Regions from separate parts of the Terribacillus sp. DMT04 genome, predicted to be linked through region 1. Evidence: predicted binding sites of a transcription regulator. Region 1 holds the regulator's gene; the other holds the start of a gene.
What was found. Region 1 encodes CtsR, which represses protease genes until heat stress. Its sites were predicted from a motif close to ATGGTCAATAAAGGTCAAACA; they were not measured.
Positions count from the first base shown of each region.

Region 2: a site for CtsR is predicted at 1,530-1,550, ahead of KS242_RS04495 (ATP-dependent Clp protease ATP-binding subunit). Genes of this name have one in related genera too.

Region 1 is NZ_CP077639.1:138,141-141,566, reverse strand. Features, by position in the region: gene clpC (ATP-dependent protease ATP-binding subunit ClpC) at 1-96, opposite strand, end outside; gene KS242_RS00745 (protein-arginine kinase McsB) at 119-1,186, opposite strand; gene KS242_RS00740 (protein-arginine kinase activator protein McsA) at 1,186-1,716, opposite strand; gene KS242_RS00735 (CtsR family transcriptional regulator) at 1,738-2,196, opposite strand; gene KS242_RS00730 (MgtC/SapB family protein) at 2,324-3,019, opposite strand; rRNA gene rrf (5S ribosomal RNA) at 3,156-3,268, opposite strand.
Region 2 is NZ_CP077639.1:835,609-839,034, forward strand. Features, by position in the region: gene mbcS (acyl-CoA synthetase MbcS) at 1-1,338, shown strand, start outside; gene KS242_RS04495 (ATP-dependent Clp protease ATP-binding subunit) at 1,641-3,426, shown strand, end outside.

The DNA of each region.
Region 1 (3,426 bases):
CTCTGTCCCGATATTGTTATGTCCTAGGCGCACTGCTTCTTCTTGTGCCAGCGCAAGGACTTTCTGTGCTCTTTCAGTGAAGCGTCCAAACATCATAGGAAATTTCCTCCTTGGTCACTCAGTTATTTTCTAAGTGCATCCTTTCCCTAATAAGGGATGCACGTAATACATCTCTTTCTCTGCCAGATAAGCTTCTCTTCGCATAACGCTGCAGGAAGCCTGGCTGAATCAAAACCATTAATTCATTAAGTATAGATTGCGGCATATCTTCTATATACCCAAGATCGATACCTAATCTAACATCCGATAAACACGTTGCAGCTTCCTTCGATTCAATAATCCGGCTGTACTGCAATGTACCATAGGAACGAAAGATACGATCCTCCAGCTGAATGCTCAGTTCCTCCGTTAATGTCTCGCGTGCCTGCCGCTCTTGTTCAATCAGCTGACTAACTACGCTCTCCAAATCTTCTACAATATCTTGTTCTGATTTGCCTAGCGTAATTTGGTTAGAAATCTGATAGATATTGCCTTGTGCTTCGCTTCCTTCCCCATAGATACCGCGAACAACTAAACCAAGCTGGTTAATAGCTGGGGTCAAGCGGTTCATTTGGTGCGTCATCGTAAGAGCAGGCAGGTGCATCATAACCGAAGCTCTAAGGCCCGTGCCAACATTTGTTGGACAGGTAGTCAGGTAACCTCTTTCTTCATCGAAAGCATAGGTTATTTTCTGCTCAAGCCAATCATCAACTTCAAATGCTTTATTCAATGCTTTTTGCAGTTGAAAGCCTGGCAAGTACAGCTGAATACGCAGATGGTCTTCCTCATTTACCATAATAGAGACTTGTTCGCTCTCAGAAAGCAAAACTCCTGCCTCTTCCGCATGTTCTGCTAAATGCGGACTAATCAGATGCTTTTCGACAAGTACTTTCTTTTCTATCGGAGAGAGATCTGCTATACGAATGAACTGCAGTGATCCCTGATGGTCAAAAGCAGTATCTTGATAATTCTCCTGAAAGAACTCGAGTACGTCATCTAACTCCTCTGCTTTGGCGATGAGCGGAAAGGAACGATTCTCGAAATTACGAGCAAGACGGATTCGGCTGCTCATGACAATATCGCAGTCAGGTCCATTTTCTTTCATCCACGGACTAATTGCATCACTCATAAAATTCTCAAGCGACATCAGCTTTCCTCCTCTTCTTGCTGTTCCAGAAGGCGGATTTTATCGCGGATTTCTGCTGCCTTCTCAAATTCTTCCGCCTGAATGTATTCCTGCATGGATTCCCGGTAAGCTGCAATCTTGCGTTTTTTCTCAATACCGCTTCCCATTCGCTTTGGTATCTTGCCTTCATGCTTTGTGTTTCCGCTGTGTACGCGTCTAAATATCGGATTTAAGTTATCCTCGAAAGTTTCATAGCAGGAAGCACAACCAAATTTCCCTACGCGAGTGAACTCATGATAAGTCAGCCCGCATTTCGGACAAGCAAGAGCTGTTGCCGATTGGGAGAACTGTTTATGATCTTGAATAGTAGAAGGATTCATATGAAATAGGCCGGATAATAGGTTATGCAAAGAATATCCTTCTTGACCATACGATACATATCCATTCTCTTTTGCACATTGTTCGCATACGTGCATCTCCGTTTTCTGACCGTTAATGACATTTGTCAAATGCAAGGTTGCCGGTCTTATATGACATTCTTGGCACTCCATCAAGACGTCCTCCTTATCTGACTAATACTTGATAGCAGTCAGCATTGATACCAAGATACGAGACCTGACCTCATCGCGAAGCGGTAACGGAAAGGCTAATGTATCCCGGCTTGTTGCTCGTAACATAATCTTCGCTTCTCGCTCTGTCAGAATTTTCTCTTCTGCTAGCCTTTCAATCACACTGTTGGCCGTTTGCTGTGCTACGCGTGGTTGGACCATAGCAATTACTTCGTCTATCAAACTTGCTGCTGTATGGTGTTTTACCCGAATAATACGTATATAACCACCGCCGCCGCGCTTACTTTCAACTAAATAGCCCTTTTCAACAGTGAATCTTGTTTTGATAACATAATTAATTTGGGATGGCACACACTGAAAACGATTAGCTACTTCACTCCGCTTAATCTCCACTTCCTGTTCATCTGCAGATTGCAGAATGTTCTTTAAGTATGCTTCGATTATGTCAGATATGTTGCTCACTCATGCCGCCTCCCTTCTTTTGACTTTGACTATCTTTGACTTTATTATATACGCTTTGCAGAAGGAATGCAAAACTCTTCCTTTCTAGCATAGCCTCGAATAACAGAAAAAAACCCTCAAAAGGGTTTTAACTTTTCGCAGTACTAACTGTGCGGATATTAGGTATGTCTGTTAATTCCTCAAAGAGCTTCATTTCATTTAATGCTTGCCGCGTTTCCAGCCCCACATATAACATTTTACGACCATCATGCTGCTTTTTCATTTTCATATCTGCAAGCGCTAAATGATGGCTTTCCAATACTTCCATAATTGGTGTAACCGTTTCGTCTTTATCTAACTCAATCTCAAGCTGGTATGCTTTCTGTTTTTTATTCGCCAGAAACATCTTTTCAAAGTTATTTAGAAAGATTAAGATCAATAAAATGAGAACAGTTGTAAAGACGGCTTCCATATACATACCGGCCCCAATAACTAACCCCAGTCCAGCTACCGTCCAGACAGATGCTGCTGTTGTGAGCCCCTTAACCGTTGAACCGTTTACAATAATTGTACCTGCACCTAAGAACCCTATCCCGCTAATAACATAGGAAGGTATCCGAGCAGGATCAAATTGTACATAACCATGTTCCTCGCTAAAGGCTGTAAAGCCATATAAGGAAAGAATCATCATGAGGCAGGATCCTACTCCAACCAAGATATGCGTACGCAAACCAGCATGGTGATTTCCCATTCCTCGCTCCATGCCAATTGCACCAGAGAGAAACACTGCTATGATAATTTTCATCATTACTGTTAGTGATTGATCATTAAATAAATGTTCCATTCCCGATTCCCTTCTTTCTCTATGAAGTATATGAAATTTAACTAATAAGTATGAGCATATGTTACAGGAAGTATAGAAGCAACACAAAAAAGCTCCCGATAAGTTAGTCACTAACTCATCGGGAGCTTTTCATCTTGCCTGGCAGCGTCCTACTCTCGCAGGGCGAACCCAACTACCATCGGCGCTGAAGAGCTTAACTGCTGTGTTCGGCATGGGAACAGGTGTGACCTCTTCGCTATTACCACCAGACAATTCAAAGATTCAATTGAATGAACCCTCAAAACTAGATAAGAAACTTCATGCTTTTACATCTCATGCGCTGCCAAGCACCGGAGTGCTTGGTCTTTGGCGTTGACTTACTAACGTCTAGCTGCGTTGAGCTAGATCCAGCTCCAAAGGCCAGAAAC
Region 2 (3,426 bases), 700 kb from region 1:
ATCTACGCTGCAGCATTGAAGCTCGGACTTGTAATCATTCCTAGCTCCGAAATGCTGAAAACAAAGGACCTGCAATACCGTATTGATCACGGAAAGGTGAAAAGCATTATTAGCTATCACGCGTTCGCAGAGCAGTTTGAAGCTATTGAGAATCAAGATAGCTTGATTAAGCTCGCTATCGGCGGTCCTGCTGCGGGCTGGCATAATCTTGAATCATTAAAAGAAACAGCGTCAGCTGAATTGGAAACAGTACAAACTACGAGAGACGACTTAGCATTGCTGTCTTATACGAGCGGAACAACAGGTAATCCAAAAGCGGTCGTGCATACACATGGCTGGGGATATGCGCATTTGCGCACAGCTGCTGAAAATTGGCTATCTGCTTCTGAAGGAGATATCGTATGGGCAACAGCTGCACCAGGCTGGCAGAAATGGGTATGGAGTCCTTTCCTTTCCGTATTAGGAACGGGAGCAACTGGCTTCGTTTATATGGGACGTTTTGATGCGAAAACGTATCTTTCTTTATTAGAGGACTATAAAATCAATGTGCTTTGCTGCACGCCGACCGAGTATCGTCTCATGGCGAAAGTGACGGATCTTGGCAGCTATAATTTAAATGAGCTGCATAGTGCGGTTTCTGCTGGTGAACCATTGAATAGAGAAGTAATCGACGTATTCCAAAAGCACTTTAACATTATTGTGCGTGATGGGTATGGTCAGACAGAGAGCACATTGCTCTTAGGTATTATGAAAGGCATGGAGCCAAGACCAGGCTCTATGGGTAAACCGACTCCAGGAAATGAAGTAGTTGTCATTGATGAAGATGGCAACAAAGTCAAAACAGGTGAAGTCGGCGATATCGCTTTGAAGCTCGATAGTCCTGCTTTGTTCAAAACTTATTTCCGTGAGCCAGAACGCCGAGCAGCAGCGGAACGCAATGGCTATTTCGTTACAGGTGATCAAGCATCGATTGATGAAGACGGCTACTTCTGGTTTGAAGGACGCAGCGATGATATTATCATCAGCTCTGGATATACAATTGGACCGTTCGAAGTAGAAGACGCTTTAGTGAAGCACCCTGCTGTTGCAGAATGTGCTGTCGTAGCAAGCCCAGATGAGATTCGCGGGAATGTCGTCAAAGCATTTATCATTCTGCGCGAAGGTGTTGACGAGAACAAGCCTGGTCTTGTGAAAGAGTTGCAAACACATGTAAAAAATACAACTGCACCATACAAGTACCCACGAAAAATTGAATTCGTCAAAGATTTGCCGAAAACTTCTTCTGGTAAGATCAGACGAGTGGAACTTCGCAACAATGAAAGACGAAACGCGAAATAAATAAAAACTGCGCTATATAGCAGTGCAGGCTGTCGAGTAAATCTCGGCAGCCTTTTTTGTTTAGGTTTATTTCTAATGAAAATAGTGAATACGGTGAAAGTAGATGCTGTCAACATTCTGCTATAAATTAGTTATGTCCATATCTAACTGCTTATCTAAAATAATTATAAAAAAGTAATGCAAAAGACTTGAAAGTCAAAGAAGGTCAGACTATAATAGATTTACAAGGTCAAAGATAGTCAAAGTCAAATTGACGCTTGGCCAAATAAAAGATTTAACCTAATTGGGGAGGTAATTGTAATATGAAATGTCAACATTGTGGTGAACGAGAAGCAAATGTAAACTTGTTAATGCAATTCAATAACCAAAAACAGCAATTACAGCTCTGCCATACTTGCTATAATGAAATAAAAAATACATCTAAAAACCCAGCTGGTTTCGCTTCTAATGGCGGAACAATGGATGATTTCTTTAAAAATATGTTCGGAGGATCGCAGTCCGGTTCTCAAGCTGGCGGAAATCAGCAAGCACAAGCAGGCGGTAATGGTCGCGGTGGATTGCTTGATTCACTTGGCAAAAACGTAACAGACGGTGCGCGAGCGGGTCTGATTGATCCGGTTATTGGTCGTGAACAAGAAGTGAAACGCGTCATTGAAACACTAAACCGACGCAATAAAAATAACCCAGTTCTAATCGGGGAACCAGGGGTAGGTAAAACAGCTATAGCAGAAGGACTAGCTCTGCAAATCATCGAAGGTAATGTCCCTGTGAAGCTGCAAAACAAAGAGATTTACTTGCTTGACGTTGCATCGCTCGTTGCTAACACAGGGATGCGCGGACAGTTTGAAGAAAAAATGAAACAGCTTATTTCTGAATTGCAGCAGCGTAAAAACGTCATTCTGTTCGTTGACGAAATCCATTTGTTAGTAGGTGCTGGTACTGCTGAAAGCTCGCAAATGGATGCAGGGAATATTTTGAAACCTGCACTTGCTCGCGGTGAACTCCAGTTGATAGGTGCTACAACATTAAAAGAGTACCGTCAAATAGAGAAAGACGCAGCGCTTGAACGCCGCTTCCAGCCAGTTATGGTCAAAGAACCAACAACAGAGCAGGCGATCGAGATTCTAAAAGGGTTGCAAGAAAAATACGAAGCGTACCATCAAGTTGCTTACAGTGAAGATGCAATTATTGCCAGCGTCAACTTGTCTCAGCGTTATATCCAAGATCGTTTCTTGCCGGATAAAGCAATTGACTTGCTTGATGAAGCAGGCTCTCGCATTAACTTACTAACAGTAACAACCGATGAAGACGCTATCCAAACGCGTCTTGCGCAAATCTCTAAAGAGAAGGAAGAAGCAGCAGCGCGTGAGGATTATGAACGTGCCGCGTATCTTCGTCAGGAAGAGATTCAGCTCGAACACAAGCTGGAAGAGCCGAAGGATGAAGAAAAAGGCAAAGTGACAGTTGAAGTCATCCAGCAGATTGTAGAAGAAAAAACAGGTATTCCTGTAACAAAGATTCAATCTGAAGAACAAAACAAAATGAAAAACTTGGCTGCCAATTTGTCCAGCAAAGTAATTGGTCAGCAGCAGGCGGTTGAACGAGTGGCTAAAGCAATTCGGCGCAGCCGTGCTGGATTGAAATCCAAACAGCGCCCGATTGGTTCTTTCCTCTTTGTAGGTCCGACTGGGGTAGGTAAAACAGAGCTTACCCGAGCGTTGGCAGAAGAGATGTTCGGAACGCGCGAATCGTTTATTCGGTTAGATATGAGTGAGTACATGGAGCGTCATTCTGTGGCGAAACTAATTGGTTCTCCTCCTGGATATGTAGGGCATGAAGAAGCAGGTCAGCTCACAGAGCGTGTACGTCGTAACCCTTATACAATCGTGCTTTTGGATGAAATAGAAAAAGCACACCCAGATGTACAGCATATGTTCTTGCAAATCATGGAAGATGGTCACTTGACGGATAGCCAAGGCCGGAAAGTCAGCTTTAAAGATACTGTCATTATCATGACAAGTAATGCTGGTACAGGAGATAAACAGAATTCTGTCGGCTTTACAAATTCAAGCAACGAAGCGGTATCTG